Regions from separate parts of the Micromonospora desertarenae genome, predicted to be linked through region 1. Evidence: riboswitches for the same ligand, from Rfam matches in the RefSeq annotation. Region 1 holds a riboswitch; the other holds the start of a gene.
What was found. A riboswitch is a leader RNA that binds a small molecule or an ion and turns the genes downstream of it on or off. The one in region 1 is predicted to bind thiamine pyrophosphate.
Positions count from the first base shown of each region.

Region 1 (9,746 bases):
GCCGCCGGGTCGACGCGACCGGGAGCGTGGGCGTCAGGCGCGGCGGCGCCGGACGAGCGGCACCGCCACCGCCGCCAGGACGGCGAGCCCGAGACCGGCCAGCGCGAGCGGCCACCAGCCGGTACCCCCGTCGCCGGCGGGGGCTCGGGTGCCGGCCGCCGGGGCGGTCACGGCGACCGGGGCGGGGGCCGGCGGGGGCGACTGGGCACCGCGCGCCTCCACCTGGGCGGCGGCCTCGCCCCGGTGCGGCGCGGGGGCGCTCACCGTGACCCGCCACCGGCCGGGGGAGAGGATCGGGCCGCTGGCGTAGAAGCCCTGCCCCTCGGCGGCCGGTTCCAGTTGCACCGGCCCGACCCGCCGGCCGTCCGGCCCGGTGGCGGTGAGGGTCAGCCGGACCACCTTGTCGAGGCGGTGCCCGTCGGCGTACACCGCCTGCACGGTCACCCCGTCGGCGCCGTCGCCGGCCACGGTGAGCTTGAGTTTCCCGGTGTGTGCGGCGGCCGGGGCGGTGGACAGGAACGCCAGGGCCAGTCCGACGAGCGCGGCGGCGACCGCCTGCCAGGTACGCGTCACGGGCGTCTCCTCGATGGAATCGCGGGAGGGTCCCTTCCCGCCGCCGGGGCGGCGGGAAGGGACCCGCGGATCAGAGCCGGCGACCGGGGGCGATCCGGGTGGGATCGCCGCCGAGCCGGCCGGCGCCGTCGACCGGTTCGCCGTCGTTCGCCCGGACGCCGGCCCGGCTGGCCGTGCCGCCGAGCCGGACGATCATGGCGTCGGCGTCCCGGACCAGGGTGTCCCGGATCTCGGCCTCCGGCACCAGGGTGGCGTCGGCCGCGAGCGTCCGGAAGGCGGTCAGCGCCTTGATCGCCTTCTGGTCGTTGCCGGCCGCCTCGGCCTGCCGGGCGTCGCTGAGCTTCGCCGACAGTTGCTTGTGCGCCTTGGCCGAGAGCCGGCTCGTCGCCTTGAACCGGTCCAGCAGGTTCTGCATGTCCCGGAACGAGGTGGTGACGAAGAACCGGACCTCCGAGGTGGTGACGTTGCCCGCCTTGTCGGTCGCGGTGACGGTCAGCTCGTGCAGGCCGAGCGGCAGCTCGTACATGGCCTGCAGGGTGCCGCTGGCGTACGGCCGGCCGTCCAGGTCGCCGACCACCGAGGCGATGCCCGAGGTCGGGTCGACCGCCTGCCAGGACACCCGGACGTCCTGGCTGTCGCCGTAGAGCTGGCCGTCGGCGATCCCGGACACCAGCAGCGTCGGCCTGGTGCCGTCGATCCGCAGCACCGCCGACTTGAGCGTCTCGGCGTTGCCCGCGTTGTCGGCGGCCCGGAACAGCAGTTCGTGCTGCCCGTCGCCGGTCACCTCGACCGGCGCCGAGTACGGCGTCCACGCGCCGCCGTCCAGCGACCACTCCACCGTCTTCACCCCGGACCCGGCGTCGGTCGAGGTCAGCACGACCGGGACCGTCCCGTCGTGCCAGCCCTCGTCGTTGGCCGGCGCGAACGTCGCCGAGGTGACCGGCGCGGTGGCGTCGATCCGGACCGGCACGCTCTTCGTCGACTCCACGTTGCCCGCCCGGTCGGTCGAGCGGAACCGCAGCTCGTGCTCGCCGTCGCCGCTGACCGGCACCGGGCCGGTGTACGCGGTCCAGGTGGCCGCCCCGTCCAGCTGGTACTCGGTGCCGGCCAGCCCGCTGCCACCGTCCTCGTCGGCGGCGGTCAGCGTGACGGTGACCGGGCCGGTGTGCCAGCCCCCGGTCGGGGTGCCGGAGACCGTGGCCGTGGTCACCGGGGCGGTCCGGTCGGCAGCCTCGGTGGTGAGCCGGAAGTAGTCGAACGCGGCGGTCTTCGACGCGGTCTGGTTGGCGCCGAGGGTGAACAGGCCCACCTTCGGCGTCGCCCCGACGGCGCTGTTGGTGAGCGCCGTCAGCGGCGTCCAGGCCGTCCCGTCGGCCGAGTACGACGCGGTGAAGGTGTCGCCCGTGCGGGCCAGCCGCAGGTACCACACCGAGGCGGTCAGGTTGCCCGCCTCCGGCTGCGGGTTCTGCACCGCGCCGCCGATCTCGCTGCGGAACTCGATCCGCCGCGTCACCGGCTGGCCGGGCTGGTTGTCCACGATGTAGTCGAACTTCAGGTAGTTGTCGTCGTCGGCGTGCACGATCAGGCCGGCCTGCTGGTACTGCTCGTTCAGCAGGCTGCCGTCGACCTTCGTCTCCAGGGTCCAGTCGCCGGTCGGGGCGTTCTGGAGGATGAAGTTCGCCGGCCCGGAGTTGCCGGAGCCGTAGATGTCGCCGTTCGGCACGTCGATCCGCAGCGCGCCGCCGGTGACCCGGTAGCCCGTCGGGTTCTCCCGCAGGATCGCGTCCCAGCGGCACTTGTCGAGCGTGTCGCCGGTGAACTCGTCCGACGGGTCCACCGGTCCGGCCGGCGCGTCCGGCGAGACCTGGAACCAGTCGAAGGCCGCCTCCACCACCGGCGCGTCGGTGCCGCCGTTGAGCGCGAACAGCCCGATCCGCGGGTTGGTGATGCCGGCCAGCGCGGCGGACCGGCCGACCGGGGTGAAGGTCTGCCCGTCGGCCGAGACGGCAGCTGTCAGGTTCGTCCCGTCGCTGGTGAGCCGCAGGTGCAGGGTGTCACCGGCCGGTGCGGCGGTGCTGTCGGCGGCCTCGTTGCGCGGCGCGCCGGCGGTCTCCCGGATGAACTCCACCCGCCGGCCGCCCGAGTAGAGCAGGTCCAGCTTGGCGTAGTTCTCGTCGTCGCCGTACACCAGCAGGCCGGCCTGCTGGTAGTTGGCGGTCACCGGCAGGGTGACCCGGGTGGTCGCCTGCCAGGCCCCGGCCGGCGCCGGCTGGAGCACCAGGTTGGTGGCGTCGTTGCGGCCGCCGTAGAGGTCGCCCACCGCGGTGGGCAGCCGGAGCGCCCCGTCGGAGACCGAGTAGAGCTGGTTCTCCCGGACCACGCCCCAGCGGGCCTTGTCGAGGCCGGCGCCGGTGAAGTCGTCCGAGCGCGCCCCGAAGCAGGACGTGTTCGGCGCGTCCACCCGCACCGGGACGGTGGCGTACGACCTCGCGCCCCTGCTGTCGGTCACGGTCAGGGTGGCGGTGAAGGTGCCCGGGCTGGTGTAGGTGTGCGTGGCGTCCGGGGTGGACGCCGTGCCGCCGTCGCCGAAGTCCCAGGCGTACGTCAGCGGGGTGTCGCCCTCGGCGTCGGTGGCGGTGCCGTCGAAGGCCACGGTGACCGGCGCGGTGCCGGTGGCCGGGCTGGCGGTGGCGGTGACCACCGGCGGCGCGTTCTCGGTGACGCCCCGGCCGAGGAAGTCCATCCAGTTGACGTTGAACAGCGCGCCCGCGCCGCCGGCCGGGTCCCGGGCGACGAAGTACAGCGTGCCGCCCGCCGGGCCGGTCACCGGCGCGGTCACGTCGGCGTACGTCTGCCAGGCGCCGGTGCCCGGCACGGTGCCCGAGGCGACCAGCGGCCCGTCGGGCGCGCCGGCGCGGACCTCGATCCGGCCGCCGCTGGTGGCCGAGGCGGCCCGGAACCGGATCGACGTGATGTTGGTCAGGTCCGCCGGGGCGAGCGACCACCAGTCGCCGTCCTCGATGAACCCGATGTTCTGGCCGCCGCCGGCGGTGTCGCCGGTGGTCTCGCGCTGCACGCCCGGGTCCCCGCCGCCGGTCGCGCCCGGCACCCGGCCGGTGGCGGTGAAGAACTCGGCCTGCTTCCGCTTGGGCTGGAGCTGCTCGATGGCCCGGCCGGTGAGCGGCCCGGCGCCCTCGGCGCCGCCCAGGTCGGTGTAGGTGGCCTCGAAGACGGCGAAGACGTTCGCCTCGGCGCCGTGCCCGGAGGCCAGCGACGTCTGGACCGTGCCGGTGCAGCCGGTGTGCTGCTCCAGCGGGTGGGCGTGCTCGTCGTGGCCGAGCAGCACCTGGAGCCGGACCCGGTCGCAGTCGATCTCCGCGTCCTCGGGGTCGGTGACCGTGACCGTGTAGCGGACCTGGTCGCCCCAGTCGAAGAAGCCGCCATCCGGCGGGAACTCGATGGTCACCGTCGGCGCGGTGTTGCCCACCGTGACCGGTACGTTGGCCACCGCTGTCCGGCCCTTCGGGTTAATGACGGTTAGCTGCGCGTTGTACGTCCCGGCGCTGGTGTAGGTGTGCGTCGGGTTCGGCTCGGTGGCGGACTGCCCGTCGCCGAACGTCCAGGCGTAGCTGAGCGTGCCGCCGTCCGGGTCGCGGGAGCCCGCGCTGGAGAAGGCGACGGTCAGCGGCGCCGGGCCGGAGGTCGGCTCGGCGCTGGCCTCCGCGATCGGGGCCCGGTCGCCGGCGATGTAGTCGATCCGGTAGACGCCGGAGTTGTCGTTGTTGCCGCCGAAGCCACTGCCCCACTCGATGAGGTAGAGCGCGCCGTCCGGACCGAACTCGAAGTCCATCGGCCGGAGCATGGTCATCCCGGTGAGGAGCTGGTTGATGTCGACGAGGCTCCTGCCGTCACCGGTGAGCTGCATCGTGTACATCTTCGACTGGTTCCACTCGCCGAAGAGCGCCTTGCCGTCGTAGTACGCCGGCCACTTGCGGTCCGAGTTCAGCTCGGCGTCGTACCGGTAGACCGGGCCGCCCATCGGCGCACCGCCGCCGCCGATCTCCGGGAACCGCGGGTTGCCGCTGTAGTCGTAGTCGACGGTGGCCGGGATGGCCGGCGGCAGGTTGGTGAGGCCGGTGTTGTTGGGCGAATCGTTCACCGGCGCGGCGCAGTCGAACTTCGGCCCGCTGGGGCCGGACGGGAACGTGTAGTCGTTGTAGGCGTAGTTCGCCCCGGTGCAGTACGGCCAGCCGTAGTTGCCCGGCGTGCCGACGATGTTCCACTCGACGGTGCCCTCGGGGCCGCGGTCGGGGTTGGCGGCGCTGGCGTCCGGCCCGTAGTCGGCGGCGTAGAGGGTGTCGGTGGCCGGGTCGATGCCGATCCGGAACGGGTTGCGGAAGCCCATCGCGTAGATCTCCGGCCGGGTCTTCGCGGTCCCCGCCGGGAACAGGTTGCCGGTCGGGACGGTGTACGTCCCGTTGTCCTCCGGGTGGATCCGGAGCACCTTGCCGCGCAGGTCGTTGGTGTTGCCGGAGGTGCGCTGCGCGTCGTAGTCCTGCCGCCCCGGCCGCTCGTCGATCGGGGTGAACGCGTTGGACTCGAACGGGTTGGTGTTGTCGCCGGTGGCCAGGTAGAGGTTGCCGGCGCTGTCGAAGGCCATGCTGCCGCCGGCGTGGCAGCAGGTGTTGCGCTGGGTGTCCACCCGCAGCACCTGCTTCTCGCTCGCCGGGTCGATGCTGTCGCCGGTCACCGTGAACCGGGAGAGCAGGTTGCGGGCGATCCCGTCGTTCGGGGCGTAGTAGAGGTAGACCCAGTTGTTGGTGGCGAAGTCCGGGTCGAGCCGGATGCCGATCAGGCCGTCCTCGTTGCCGGTGAACACGTCCAGGTCGAGCGCGGTGACCGTGTTGCCGGTGTCCGGCCTGACGATCTGCACCCGGCCGTCGCGCTCGACGTAGAAGACCCGCCCGTCCGGGGCGACGTCCAGCTCCATCGGGTTGCTGGTGTTGCTGTCCAGGGTCACCTTCTCGAAGCTGGCGGTCAGCGACGCGCCGCAGTCGGCGTCCGCCACCCCGGCCGCGGAGCGGATGCCGCCGAGCAGGTGGGCCAGGAACTGCGGTTCGGCGTACGACTCCCGGGTGTGCCCGCCGCCGGTGTACCAGGCGCGGCCGCCCTGGAAGTCGTGGCACCAGGCGATCGGGTGGTCGGCGCCCATCGCCCCCGCGCCGGGGGAGTAGCTGGTCTCGTCCAGGCTGGCCAGCACGTGTACGTCGGGGCGCGGGTTGGACTGGTAGTTGTACCACTCGTCGAACCGGGACCAGCGCTCCGGCAGCCCGGCGGTGGCCGGGTGGGCGTGGTCCTCCACCTTGACCGTGGCCTGCTGGTTCGCCGGGTGGCTGGCGAAGTACGCGCCGACCAGGTCGCCGTACCAGGCCCAGCTGTACTCGGTGTCCGAGGCGGCGTGGATGCCGACGTAGCCGCCGCCGGCGCGGATGTAGCGCTCGAAGGCGGCCTGCTGCTCGCCGTCGAGGACGTCGCCGGTGGTGGAGAGCCAGATCACCGCGCGGTACCGGGCGAGGTTGTCGTCGCTGAACGCGGCGCCGTCCTCGGTCGTGTCGACGGTGAACCCGTGCTCGGCGCCGAGCTGCTGGATGGCGGCGATGCCGGTCGGGATGGAGTCGTGCCGGAAGCCGGCGGTCTTCGAGAACACCAGCACCGAGAACGGCTCGTCGGCCGCCGGCGCGGCTGCGGCCGGCGGCGCGGCGGGCGCCGTCCGTGGCTGGGTCTGCGCGGCGGGCGCCGTCAGCGGCGCGGCCTGCGCGGCGGGTGCGGTCTGCGCGGGGGGTGCGGCCTGCGCGCCGGGGACGCCGAACAGGGTGGTCGCGGTGAGCGCGAGGGGTAGCAGGGTGGCCAGGACGGGTAGACGGGCACGACGAGATCGGGACACGCCGCCTCCTATGTCGCTGTGGACAGGGATCGCGGGGGCCGGCTCGCCGAAGACCGTCCCGGATGGACCGGAGCGGACACCGTGCCAGGATGTCCGCACCAGCATTTTGTCGAATCGCTGAACAAATTAATCCCGCTGGATCCGTTGCGGGCAAGATGCCGGCTGGTAACGGTTTGGCAACGGCGAGCGACATTCCGAACAGGACCGTACGAAGTGCTCCGTCGCCAGGAGGCATCGAGGGTCGTTCACCGCGCCGGACCGGCGTCCTGCGATTGCCGAACCCCGTCTTGGCAGGCCGGCGGATCTGTCGTACGGTGACACCGACGTAACCCACGGGAGCCCGGTGGACCGGGCTGAGAGGGGGGCTGGAAGCCCCCGACCGTCGAACCTGATCCGGGTAATGCCGGCGCAGGGAGGAGTGTTGCCGTGCCGTCCCTTGGGCGACTGCATCTGGTCACCGACACCCGACCCGGGCGGGATCCGCTCACCGTGGTCCGGGCCGCCCTCGCGGTGGCCCGCGCCGAGCTGGTGGTGCAGGTCCGGGTGGCGGACTCCGCGACCGACCGGGAGGCGTACGACCTGGCCCGCCGGGTGGTCGCGCTCTGCGCCGGGTACGGCGCGACCTGCCTGGTCAACGACCGGCTGCACGTGGCGCTGGCGGTGGGCGCCGCGGGCGGCCACGTCGGCGCCGACGACCTGCCGGTCGGCGCGGCCCGCCGGGTGCTCGGCTCCGCCGCCGTGCTCGGCGCCACCGCGCGGCACCCGGGCACCGCCACCGAGTCGGTGGCCGCCGGCGCCAGCTACCTCGGCGTCGGCCCCTGCCACCCGACCAGCACCAAGATCGGCCTGCCGGACCCGATCGGCCCGGCCGGGGTGGCGGCGGTCGCCGCCGCGGTGGACGTGCCGGTGATCGCCATCGGCGGGGTCACCGCCGCGACCGTGCCGGCGCTGCGCGCCGCCGGGGCGTACGGGGTGGCGGTGGTCGGCGCGCTCTCCGGTGCCGCCGACCCGGGCCGGGCCACCGCCGAACTGCTCGGGGCGTTGACGTGCTGACCACCGGCCGCCCCGACGTGGCGGTGGTCGGCGCCGGGCCGGTCGGGCTGGCCGTCGCCTGGCGCTGCGCGGCGCGCGGGCTGCGGGTGGTCGTGCACGACCCCGACCCGGGCTCGGGAGCGTCGGCGGTGGCCGCCGGGATGCTCTCCCCGGTCGCCGAGGCGTACTTCGGCGAGCGCGAGCTGACCGGGCTGCTCTGCGCGTCCGCGGCGCGCTGGCCGGCGTTCGCCGCCGAGCTGACCGAGGCGACCGGGCTGCCGATCGGCTACCGGACCGAGGGCACGCTGATGGTCGGGCTCACCGCCGACGACCTGGCCGAGGCGGGCCGGCTCTGGGCGTACCAGCAGGGGCTGGGGCTGCCGGTGACGCCGCTGCGCCCGACGCAGCTGCGTGACCGCGAGCCGGCGCTGGCGCCCCGGGTGCGCGGCGGCGCGCTGGCCCCCACCGACCACCAGGTCGACCCGCGGCTGCTGGTGCCGGCGCTGCGGGCGGCCGCGACCGCGGCCGGCGCGGTGCTGGTGCCGCACGCGGTACGCGACCTGTCCGCGCTGGACGCCCGGGTCACCGTGGTGGCGGCCGGCTGCGGCGCGGCCGCGCTGACCGGGCTGCCGGTCCGGCCGGTGAAGGGGCAGGTGCTCCGGCTGCGCGCGCCGGGCGGCGAGCCGCCGGGCTTCCGGCACGTGATCCGGGGGTACGCCGACGGCGAGCACGTCTACCTCGTCCCCCGGTCCGGCGGCGAGGTGGTGGTCGGGGCGACGGTCGAGGAGCGCGCCGACCGGAGCGTCACCGCCGGCGCCGTGCTGCGGCTGCTCCGCGCCGCCGTCGACCTGCTCCCCGAGCTGGCCGAGTACGACCTGGTGGAGACGGTGGCCGGGCTGCGCCCCGGCACGCCGGACAACGCCCCGATCCTCGGCCCGCTGCCCGGCCGGCCGGACGTGCTCGCCGCCACCGGCCACCACCGGCACGGCATCGTGCTCACCCCGGTCACCGCCGACCTGATCGCCGAGTTGGCCGCCGGGGGCGAGCCGGACCCGCTGCTCGCCCCCTTCGCGCCGGACCGCTTCGGACCGGCCCACCCACCCGCGCCGGCGCCGCCGGCCGGCTCACCCGGGCAGACGACGGAGGAGGACAGGTGGAACTGACGGTGAACGGCGCCGGGCGGACCGTGCCCGGCGGTGCCACGGTGGCCGACCTGGTCGGCGAGGTCACCCCGCAGCGGCGCGGCGTGGCGGTGGCGGTCAACGGCGAGGTGGTGCCGCGCAGCGGCTGGCCGGCGACGGTGCTGCGCGACGGCGACCGGGTCGAGGTGCTCAGCGCCGCCCAGGGCGGGTGAGCGCGGTGACCTTCGACCTGGGCGGTGTCCCCCTCACCTCCCGGCTGATCCTGGGCACCGGCGGCGCGGCCAACCTGCACGTGCTGGAGCAGGCGATCCGGGCGTCCGGCACCGAACTGGTCACCCTGGCGCTGCGCCGGGTGGACACCACCCCCGCCGGGTCGGGCGGGCTGCTGGAACTGCTCGACCGGTGCGGGGTGCGGCTGCTGCCGAACACCGCCGGCTGCTACACCGCCGGCGAGGCGGTCAAGGTGGCGCACCTGGCCCGGGACGCGTTCGAGACCGACTGGGTCAAGCTGGAGGTGATCGGCGACGAGCGCACCCTGCTGCCGGACGGCGTCGAACTGCTGCGCGCCGCCGAGCAACTGGTCGCCGACGGGTTCACCGTGCTGCCGTACACCAGTGACGACCCGGTGCTGGCCCGCCGGCTGGCCGACGTGGGCTGCGCGGCGGTGATGCCCGCCGGGGCGCCGATCGGCTCGGGGCTGGGGGTGTCCAACCCGCACCACATCCGGCTGATCCGGCAGAGCGTTGACGTGCCGGTGATCCTGGACGCCGGGATCGGCACCGCCTCCGACGCCGCGCTGGCCATGGAACTCGGCTGCGACGCGGTGCTGCTGGCCAGCGCGGTGACCCGGGCCGCCGACCCGGTGGCGATGGCCACCGCCATGCGGTTCGCGGTCGAGGCCGGGCGGCTGGCGTACGGGGCGGGCCGGATCGCCCGCCGCTTCCACGCGCTCGCCTCCACCCCCGACGAGGGAAGGCCCGACCTGTGACCGCGCCGCCAGGGCTGGCCGCCGGTCCGCCCGAGGCGGCAGCGGCCCGGCCGGCAGCCGGTCGGCC
Region 1 covers NZ_JAXCFQ010000002.1:576,757-586,502, forward strand. Annotated here, with positions in the region: gene SM577_RS05795 (hypothetical protein) at 34-573, opposite strand; gene SM577_RS05800 (ThuA domain-containing protein) at 644-6,517, opposite strand; TPP riboswitch at 6,840-6,949, shown strand; gene SM577_RS05805 (thiamine phosphate synthase) at 6,944-7,570, shown strand; gene thiO (glycine oxidase ThiO) at 7,564-8,712, shown strand; gene thiS (sulfur carrier protein ThiS) at 8,703-8,903, shown strand; gene SM577_RS05820 (thiazole synthase) at 8,900-9,679, shown strand.

Region 2 (9,746 bases), on a different contig from region 1:
TCGGCCACCACCCGCCGCCAGCTCGGCACGCCGTCGTTGACGGTGTCCGCGAACCAGGGCGCGACCAGCAGCGTGGGCAGGTCCGGCTGCTCGTCGTACGCCTGCCGGATGCGGTCCAGGAAGCGGGCCCGGATGATGCAGCCGCCCCGCCAGATAGTCGCGGTGCCGCCCAGGTCGATGTCCCAGTCGTACTCCCGGCTGCCGGCGCGGATCTGGTCGAAGCCCTGCGCGTACGCGACGATCTTGCTGGCCAGCAGCGCCCGCCGGACGTCCTCGACGAACGCGTCCCGGTCGGTGACCTGCCACGTCTTGTCGCCCGCGGCCGGGAACGCCCGGCGGGCCGCCGCCCGCTGGTCGGCGTGCCCGGACAGCGACCGGGCGAAGGTCGCCTCGGCGATGCCGGTGATCGGGATGCCGAGGTCGAGGGCGCTCTGCACGGTCCACCGGCCGGTGCCCTTCTGCTCGGCCTGGTCCAGCACGACGTCGACGAACGCCCGCCCGGTGGCCGCGTCCCGGTGCGCCAGCACGTCGGCGGTGATCTCGATGAGGAAGGACTCCAGCTCGCCGGCGTTCCAGTCGCGGAAGATCTCCGCGAGCTCCGCCGGCTCCGCGCCCAGCCCGGCCCGCAACAGGTCGTACGCCTCGGCGATGAGCTGCATGTCGGCGTACTCGATGCCGTTGTGCACCATCTTCACGAAGTGCCCGGCGCCGTCCGGGCCGATGTGCCGGCAGCACGGCACCCCGTCCACCTGGGCCGCGATCTTCTCGAAGATCGGCCCGAGCTTGCGGTAGGACTCGGCGGAACCGCCGGGCATGATGCTCGGCCCGCGCAGCGCGCCCTCCTCGCCGCCGGAGACCCCGGTGCCGACGAAGTGCAGCCCGTGGCCGCGCAACGCCTCCTCCCGGCGCCGGGTGTCGGCGAAGTGCGCGTTGCCGCAGTCCACGATGATGTCGCCGGCGTCCAGCAGCGGGACCAGCTCGTCGATCACCGCGTCGGTGGGGCCGCCGGCCTTGACCATGACGATCACCGCACGGGGCCGCTCCAGCGCGGCGACGAAGCCGGCCATCGACTCGGCCGGCACGAACCTGCCCTCGTCGCCGTGCTCGGCGACCAGGCTGCGGGTGCGCTCCGGCGAGCGGTTGTGCACCGCCACGGTGAAGCCGTTGCGGGCCAGGTTGCGGGCCAGGTTCCGGCCCATCACCGCCAGCCCGGTCACCCCGATCTGCGCCGTCGCCTGCTCGGCCATCCGTCGTCACCTTCCGCCGTGGACACCTGCCGCTGCGACCGTATCGCGGCCCGGACGGCCAGCGCGCCGGACATCGACAGCGGGTGACCGCGACGTCGCGGCCGGTCGGTCTGGAGCGGGGCGACGCGGGGCCGGTTCAGCCCTCGGCGAGGCGGGCCTCGACGTGCGCCACCTTGGCGGTGAGCGCGTCGGTCACGCCGGGCCGGATGTCGGCCTTGAGCACCACGCTGACCCGGGGCGCCTGGGCGGCCACCGTGTCCACGGCCCGCTTCACCACCGCCATCACCTCGTCCCACTCGCCCTCGACGGTGGTGAACATGGCGTCGGTGCGGTTCGGCAGGCCGGACTCCCGGACCACCCGGACCGCCTCGGCGACCAGGTCGCCCACGGACTCGCCGACGCCGAGCGGGGTGACGGAGAACGCGATCAGCATGCCGCCGATGGTGCCAGTAATTCGGCTGCGCGGGTCGGGGTGGGGGGCTACTGTGTTCCCATGCGCAAGTGACGCCCCACCTCCGAGCCGGCCCGCCGCCCTGTGCCGCGGGTCCGCGTGCTCCCGGGCGTCCGCATTCCCCACCCGCCGCGTCGGCGGTGGTGTCCTCCGTGGTCGGTCCCGGCGAGCAGTCCCGAATCCGTACGACCGTCGCCCGACGGTCACCTGACGAGCCGGGTCGTCCCGTCGCCCGCGCCCAGCGCCGGCCGGAACGGTCCGCAGACAAGGAGGCACCGGATGCCCGCCAAGCGCAATCCGAAGAAGTCCCGCAGCGCCCTGCCCACGCCGTCGGTCGCGGACCTGACGCCGGTCAACCTCGACCAGGTGGCGATCGCGCCGGTGTCGCCGGCCGGTCCGGTGCTGCCGGCCACCCGGCCCACCGCCCCGAAGGCCGGTCCGCCGGTCCTCGGCGGCGGCAAGGCCGCCGGTCGCGGCCAGCGAGCCGGGCAGACCCGCCGGTACGCCTTCCGGCGCAGCTGACCGGCACCCCGGGTGGAGGTGCCGCTGCCCCGCCGGCAGTGGCCCCTCCACCCGGTACCGCCACCCACCGGCGGTGACCCTTCCACCCGGCGCGGCCGGTCAGCCGATCAGCGGGCGGAAGGTGCCGAGCAGCACGCTGACCGTCAGGGCCGCGCCGGCCACCGCCGCCGCCCCGGCGATCAGCAGCACGTCGGCGGCGCCGAACCGCTGCCGCCGGGCGACCGTGCGCGGCGTGTCCGCGTCGAAGCCCCGGGCGTCCATCGCCACCGCCAGCCGGGTGCCCCGCCGGATCGCCCCGACCAGCAGCGCGAAAGCGGTCGAGACGAAGAGCCGCAGCCTCGCCAGCGGGTTGCGTCCGGCGTCCACCCCGCGCGCCCGCCGGGCCAGGCTGATCATCTGCCACTCCTGGCCGAGCAGCGGCACCAGCCGGAACGCGGCCAGCGCCCCGATGGCGAACCGGGCCGGCGCCTTCGCGTTCTGGATCAGCGCGTCGGCCAGGTCGGTCGGGTCGGTGGTGGCGAAGACGATCACGCCGGGCAGCGCCACCGCGAACATCCGCAGCACCAGGCCGAGCGCGGTGAGCAGCACCCCGGAGGTGACCACCGCGGGACCGGCCTCCACCAGCACCCGGCCGGACCGCTCGGCGGCGAAGAGCACCAGGGTGACCAGGATGCCCACCGCACCGAGCAGCAGCGGCCAGGCCCGCCGGGCCAGCACCCGGAACCGGACCCCGAACAGCGGCAGCACGGCCAGTTCGGCGGCGACCGCGATGGCCGGCGCCACCGGGTCCAGGGTGGCGATCATGATGAACGAGAAGACCAGCGCCGCGGCCAGCTTGGCCACCGGGTTGCGCCGGGCCAGCGGGGCGTCCGGCGCGGCGACCGGCTCCAGCGTGATCACGGACGGCTCACGGTGAGGGTGCGGTCGGCCAGCGCGGCGACGAACTCCGGGTCGTGGGTCACCGTGACCACGCCGTGCCCGGCGTCACGCAGCTCGGCGAAGAGGTCCACCAGCTCCAGCCAGGTCCGCCGGTCCTGGCCGAAGGTGGGTTCGTCGCAGATCAGCAGCCGGGGCGCGGTGGCCAGCGCGGTCGCCACGCTCAGCCGCCGCGCCTCGCCGCCGGAGAGGGTGTACGGGTTGGCGCCGGCCAGCCGCTCCAGCCGCAGCCGGGCGAGCAGCGCGTCCACGGTGGCGCGTACCGCCGGCTCGGGCGAGCCGGTGCGGCGCGGACCCAGCGCCAGCTCGTCGAAGACCGTGCCGGTGACGAACTGGTGCTCGGGATCCTGGAAGACCGAGCCGATCCGGCGGGCCAGCGCCGGGGCCCGCCACCGGTGCGGGGGAGTGCGGGCGTCCGGGCCGGCCAGCGCCGGGCTCGCGGCCACCGTGCCGGCGCCGGGCCGGAGCAGCCCGCCGAGCAGCAGGGCCAGGGTCGACTTGCCGGCCCCGTTCGGGCCGAGCACGGCGAGCGCCTCGCCGGCGCGTACCGCCAGGTCGGTGGGGGCCAGCCGGGGCGGCAGGCCGAGCCGGTCGGCGGCGAGCAGCGGGTCGCCGGCCGGCGCGGTGGCGCGGCGCGGCGGCACCGGACGGCCCGGCACCCAGACCCCCTCGGCGGCGAGCGCGTCGCCGTGCGCGCCGAACACCGCCTCCGGGGTGCCGTCGGCTCGGACGCCGCCGCCGGGTTCCAGCACCACCACCCGGTCGACCAGCGGCAGCGCGTCGGCGACCCGGTGCTCGACCAGGATCAGCGTGGTGTCGGCGTCCACCGCCCCGGCGACCGCGTCGCGGACCAGCGCGGCGCCGGCCGGGTCGAGGTTGGCGGTGGGTTCGTCGAGCAGCAGCAGGCCGGGGCGCAGGGCGAGCACCCCGGCCAGGGCGAGGCGCTGCTGCTCGCCGCCGGAGAGCGCGGCGGTGGGCCGGTCCCGGTGGTACGGGAAGCCGACCCGGCGCAGCGCCTCGTCCACCCGGGGCCAGATCTCCCCGGCGGGCACCCCCCGGTTCTCCAGCCCGAACGCGACGTCGTCGCCGCTGCGGGCCATCACCAGTTGGCTCTCCGGGTCCTGGAAGACGATGCCGACCCGTTCCCGGCCCTTGCGCGGGTCGAGCCCGTCGATCTCGACGGTGCCCTCCTGCTCACCGGAGTCCTCGGGCAGCAGGCCGGCCAGCGCGGCGAGCAGCGTGCTCTTGCCGGCCCCCGAGGGCCCGAGCAGCAGCACCCGCTCCCCGCTCTCCACCCGCAGGTCCACCCCCCGCACCGCCCACGCCCGCCGCCCGGCGTGCCGCCACCCGAACCCCCGCACCAGCACGGAACTCACACCCCCACCCCCGCCCGGCCAGGGTTGACCATGAAGTTGCCACCACGACAGGCCGCTGCGGAGGGCAACAACTTCGTGATCGACGCGGTGGGGCGGGGGTGGGGGTGCATGGTGGGCGGGTCAGACCGGGGTGCGGTCGCGGGCGGCGGGGAAGCGGTCCAGGGCGCCGGTGCCGGCCAGGGCGCGGGTGAGGTACCAGCCGCCGGCGCCGGCGACGACCGCGGCGCTGACCACGGTCAGCAGCGCGTACGGGATCCGGTAGCTGCCCAGCGCGTAGTCGACGTTCCAGACGAAGAAGTCGAACAGCGCCGCGCCGAGGCCGGTCAGCGCGCCGGCGAGCAGCGCGGTCGGCAGCCGGAACGAGCGGTACCGGAAGGCGGCGAAGGCCAGCTCGGCGCCGAGGCCCTGGATCAGGCCCTGGACGATGGTGATGCCGCCCCACTCGGAGCCGAGCAGTGCGGAGATCGTCGCGGCGACCGCCTCGCAGAACAGCGCCGCGCCGGGCTTGCGGATGACCAGGCCGCCGAGCACCGCCGGCACCAGCCAGACGCCGTACATGACCGCCTGGCCGGCCGGGAAGAACGCGAACGCCGGGTCGACGGCCCGCCAGAGCAGGCCCCAGGCCCAGAAGATGACGCCGAAGGCGACCGCGATCACCGCGGCCACGACGATGTCGATGGTGCGCCACCGGTTGCTGGTGGGGTGAGTCATGAGTGCTCCCAGTCCTGAGTGCGAACCAGGAGAAGACGCACGCCGCGCCCGGTGTCCCGGACGGCGGCGCGGCTGGAGGTCGACCGAACTCCCTGCGCTGGCATTACCCAGATCAGGTTCGAGGGTCTGCGGGTGGTGCCCGCACTCTCAGCGCTGTGCGCTCCCCTGTCGGATGTGAAGTTGTCCCGGCAGACGCTAGCACCGCCGGCAGCGCCGGGACGAGTCGCCCGCGCCGGCCTGGGTAGGCTGCCGATCATGCGCATCGACGCCCGGCAGTTGCGGTTCGAGGTACGCGCCGGCGGTCCGGAGGACGGCGAGCCCGTGCTCCTGCTGCACGGCTTCCCGCAGCACGGCGGGGAGTGGGACGACGTGGTCCCCGCGCTGCACGCCGCCGGGCTGCGCACGTACGCGCCGGACCAGCGCGGTTACTCGCCCGGCGCGCGGCCGGAGGCGGTCGAGGCGTACCGGATGGCGGAGCTGGTCGCCGACGCGCTGGCCGTGCTGGACGCCCTCGGCGCGCGGACCGCGCACGTGGTCGGCCACGACTGGGGCGCGCTGGTCGGCTGGGAACTGGCCGTCCGGCACCCGGAGCGGGTGCGCACGCTGACCGCGGTCTCCGTGCCGCACCCGGCCGCCATGGCGTACGCGCTGGCCAACGACCCGCAGCAGAAGGTGCGCTCGGCGTACATCGTGCTGTTCCGGCAGCCCGGCAAGGCGGAGAAGGTGCTGCTCGGGTTGAACGCCACGGCGCTGCGCCGGATGCTCGGCGGGGTCGGCGACGCCGACCGGGTGGCGGCGTACGCCGAGCCGATGCGCGAGCCGGGCGCGCTCACCGCGGCGCTGAACTGGTACCGGGCGATGCCGTCGCGGTCGGAGCTGGCCGCCACCGGCCCGGTGACCGTGCCGACCACGTTCGTCTGGAGCGACCAGGACGTGGCGATCGGCCGGACCGCCGCCGAGGCGTGCGCCGCGCGGGTGACCGGGGACTACCGCTTCGTGGAACTGCCCGGGGTGAGCCACTGGATCCCGGACGAGGCGCCGGCGCCGCTGGCCGAGGCGATCCTGGCCCGGGTACGCGGACTGGCCTGACGCCGACGCGAGGTGCAGGCAGCGATGGACGGAGGAAGCATGACGGTGAGTGCCGAGGACTACCTGGCAGTGGTGACCGAGACGATGGGCCGGGTCGCCGCCAGCCAGCGCGAGGCGGTCGGTCGGGCGGCCGACCTGATCGCCGGGGCGGTGCGCGCGGACGGTGTGGTGCACGCCTTCGGCACCGGGCACTCGGAGGCGCTGGCGATGGAGATCGCCGGGCGGGCCGGCGGGCTGGTGCCGACCAACCGGATCGCCCTGCGGGACCTGGTGCTGCTCGGCGGCGAGCCGGTCGACCTGCTCGGCCCGACCCTGGAGCGGGACCCGTCGGTGGCGCACAAGCTCTACGACCTCGCCCCGGTCCGCCCCGGGGACGTCTTCGTGCTGGCCTCCAACTCGGGGGTCAACGGGGCGATGGTGGAGTTCGCGTCCCTGGTGAAGGAGAAGGGGCACGCCCTGGTGGCGATCACCTCGGCTCAGCACTCCGCGCAGATGACCTCGCGGCACCCGTCGGGGCGCAAGCTCGCCGACTTCGCCGACGTGGTGCTGGACAACGGCGCCCCGTACGGCGACGCCACCCTGCCGCTGCCCGGCGGCGGCGCGGTCGGTGCGGTCTCGTCGATCACCGCCGCGCTGCTGGCCCAGCAGATCACCGTCGAGGTGGTGGCCCGGCTGCTGGCGGCGGGGGAGCGCCCGCCGGTCTACCTGTCGGCCAACATCGCCGGCGGCGACGAGCACAACCACGAGCTGGAGGCCCGGTACGCCGGCCGGATCCGCCGCGGGGCGTGAGCCGGGAGGCCCCGGCGCGGTGCCGTGCGGCGCCGGTTGTGAGCCGGTTTCGTGACGCGTGCGGTGGGGCATCAGCGTTGCTGCCGGCGGGCTGGACCCCGCCGGCAGTAGCGTCTCACCGGAGGTGGCCCCCGTGTCGAAGGAAACCGAGCGGCAGCGCTGGCAGCGCAACTTCGCCGACCTGCTCCAGGAGTTGCGGGTCGCCCAGACCGGTGTGCAGATCCTCTTCGCCTTCCTGCTCACCCTGCCGTTCAGCAACGGTTTCACCAGCACCAGCGGCTTCCAGAAGGACGTCTACATCGTCTCGCTGCTGGCGGCGGCGGCCGCGACCGCGATGATCATCTCGCCGGTGGCGTTCCACCGGGCGCTGTTCCGCCAGGGGCGCAAGCCGGAGCTGGTCCGGTTCGCCCACCGGATGGCCAGTGCCGGCCTCGCCTTCATGCTGATCTCGATGGTCAGCGCGGTGCTGCTGATCACCGACTTCGTGCTGGACCGGAGCATCGCCCTGGTGCTCAGCGGCGTCACCGGCCTGTGGTTCCTCACCTTCTGGGTGATCCTGCCGTTCGCCCGGCGCAACTGGGGCGAAGACATCGACGACGAGGAGGACGACCCGCGGAGCATCCCCGGCGACTGAGCCGGGTGGCTCGGCACCGACCGCGTCGAGAAAACTCGATCTTTACGTAACGCTACCCCTGGGTAACACCCGGGGGTAGCGTTGCGTGTGTCGAGCACGTTGACGCAGCCGGACCGAGGTTCGAGGGGGCAACCGTGACCACGACGCAGAACAGCCGATCCGCGCCCGACGGCGCCGGCCCCGACCAGCCCACCCCCGCCGACGGCGTGACCACACCCGGCGTCGCCGGGCCACTGCCGACCGAGGCGGGTCAGGTCTCCGAAAAGGAGGCCCGCCAGGTCGCCGAGGCGGCCCGGGAGTCCACCTGGGACCGTCCCAGCTTCGGCAAGGAACTCTTCCTCGGCCGGTTCCGGCTCGACCTGATCAACCCCTGGCCCCGCTCGGACCCGGCCGACGCCGAGCGGGCCGAGGAGTTCCTCGGCCGGCTCCGCGGGTTCCTCACCACCGAGGTGGACGGCGCCGCGATCGAGCGCGACGCGTCCATTCCCGACGAGGTCTTCCATGGCCTGGCCCGGCTCGGCGCGTTCGGCATGAAGATCGACCGGAAGTACGGCGGGCTGGGGCTGAGCAACCTGCACTACTGCCGCGCCCTGATGCTGGCCGGCTCGGTGAGCCCGGCGATCGGCGCGCTGCTCTCGGCGCACCAGTCCATCGGGGTGCCGCAGCCGCTGAAGATGTTCGGCACCGACGAGCAGAAGCAGCGCTTCCTGCCCCGGCTGGCCGCCGGCGAGGTCTCCGCCTTCCTGCTCACCGAGCCGGACGTCGGCTCCGACCCGGCCCGGCTGGCCACCACCGCCGAGCCGACCGAGGACGGCACCGGCTACCGGCTCAACGGCGTCAAGCTGTGGGCCACCAACGGCACCGTCGCCACCCTGCTCGTGGTGATGGCCCGGGTGCCGGCCGCCGAGGGGCGCCGCGGCGGCATCACCGCCTTCGTGGTCGAGGGCGACAGCGAGGGCATCACCATCGAACGGCGCAACGCCTTCCTCGGCCTGCGCGGCCTGGAGAACAGCGTCACCCGGTTCCACGACGTCTTCGTGCCCAAGGAGAACGTGATCGGCGGCGAGGGCAAGGGGCTGAAGATCGCCCTGACCACCCTCAACACCGGCCGGCTGTCGCTGCCGGCGATGTGCGTCGGGGCCGGCAAGTGGGCGCTGCACGTGGCCCGGGGCTGGGCCGCCGAGCGGGTGCAGTGGGGCCGGCCGGTCGGTGAGCACGAGGCGGTCGCCCAGAAGCTCTCCTTCATCGCCGCCACCACGTACGGCATGGAGACGATGCTCGACCTGTGCTGCCTGCTGGCCGACGACGACCGCAACGACATCCGGATCGAGGCGGCGCTGGTCAAGCTCTACGCCAGCGAGATGGCCTGGCGGATCGCCGACGACCTGATCCAGATCCGGGGTGGTCGCGGCTACGAGACGGCCGAGTCGCTGGCGGCCCGGGGCGAGCGCCCGGCCGCGGTCGAGCAACTGCTGCGCGACCTGCGGATCAACCGGATCTTCGAGGGCTCGACCGAGATCATGCACCTGCTGATCGCCCGGGAGGCGGTCGACGCGCACCTCTCCGTCGCCGGGGACATCATCGACCCGGACGCCGGGCTCGGCCGCAAGGCGCGGGCCGGTGCCCGGGCCGGGGCCTTCTACGCGAAGTGGCTGCCCACCCTCGCCGTCGGCCGGGGCCAGACCCCCGGCGCGTACGCCGAGTTCGGGCCGCTCGCCAGGCACCTGCGGCAGGTGGAGCGCTACTCCCGCAAGCTGGCCCGCTCGACGTTCTACGCGATGTCCCGCTGGCAGGGCCGGATGGAACGCAAGCAGGCGTTCCTCGGCCGCGTGGTGGACATCGGCGCCGAACTGTTCGCGATGTCCGCGGTCTGCGTCCGGGCGTACGCCGAGCGGGACAGCCGGCCGGAGAACGTGGAGTTGGCCGACCTGTTCTGCCGGCAGGCCCGGGTCCGGGTCGACGCGCTCTTCACCGCGCTGTGGGACAACACC
Region 2 covers NZ_JAXCFQ010000021.1:80,040-89,785, forward strand. Annotated here, with positions in the region: gene gndA (NADP-dependent phosphogluconate dehydrogenase) at 1-1,247, opposite strand, end outside; gene SM577_RS30280 (MTH1187 family thiamine-binding protein) at 1,384-1,680, opposite strand; gene SM577_RS30285 (hypothetical protein) at 1,978-2,220, shown strand; gene SM577_RS30290 (energy-coupling factor transporter transmembrane component T family protein) at 2,320-3,120, opposite strand; gene SM577_RS30295 (ABC transporter ATP-binding protein) at 3,117-4,532, opposite strand; gene SM577_RS30300 (ECF transporter S component) at 4,653-5,243, opposite strand; TPP riboswitch at 5,315-5,420, opposite strand; gene SM577_RS30305 (alpha/beta fold hydrolase) at 5,499-6,332, shown strand; gene SM577_RS30310 (sugar isomerase domain-containing protein) at 6,372-7,121, shown strand; gene SM577_RS30315 (DUF6328 family protein) at 7,255-7,755, shown strand; gene SM577_RS30320 (acyl-CoA dehydrogenase family protein) at 7,890-9,746, shown strand, end outside.
Region 2: another riboswitch for thiamine pyrophosphate. It lies ahead of SM577_RS30300 (ECF transporter S component); the one in region 1 lies ahead of SM577_RS05805 (thiamine phosphate synthase).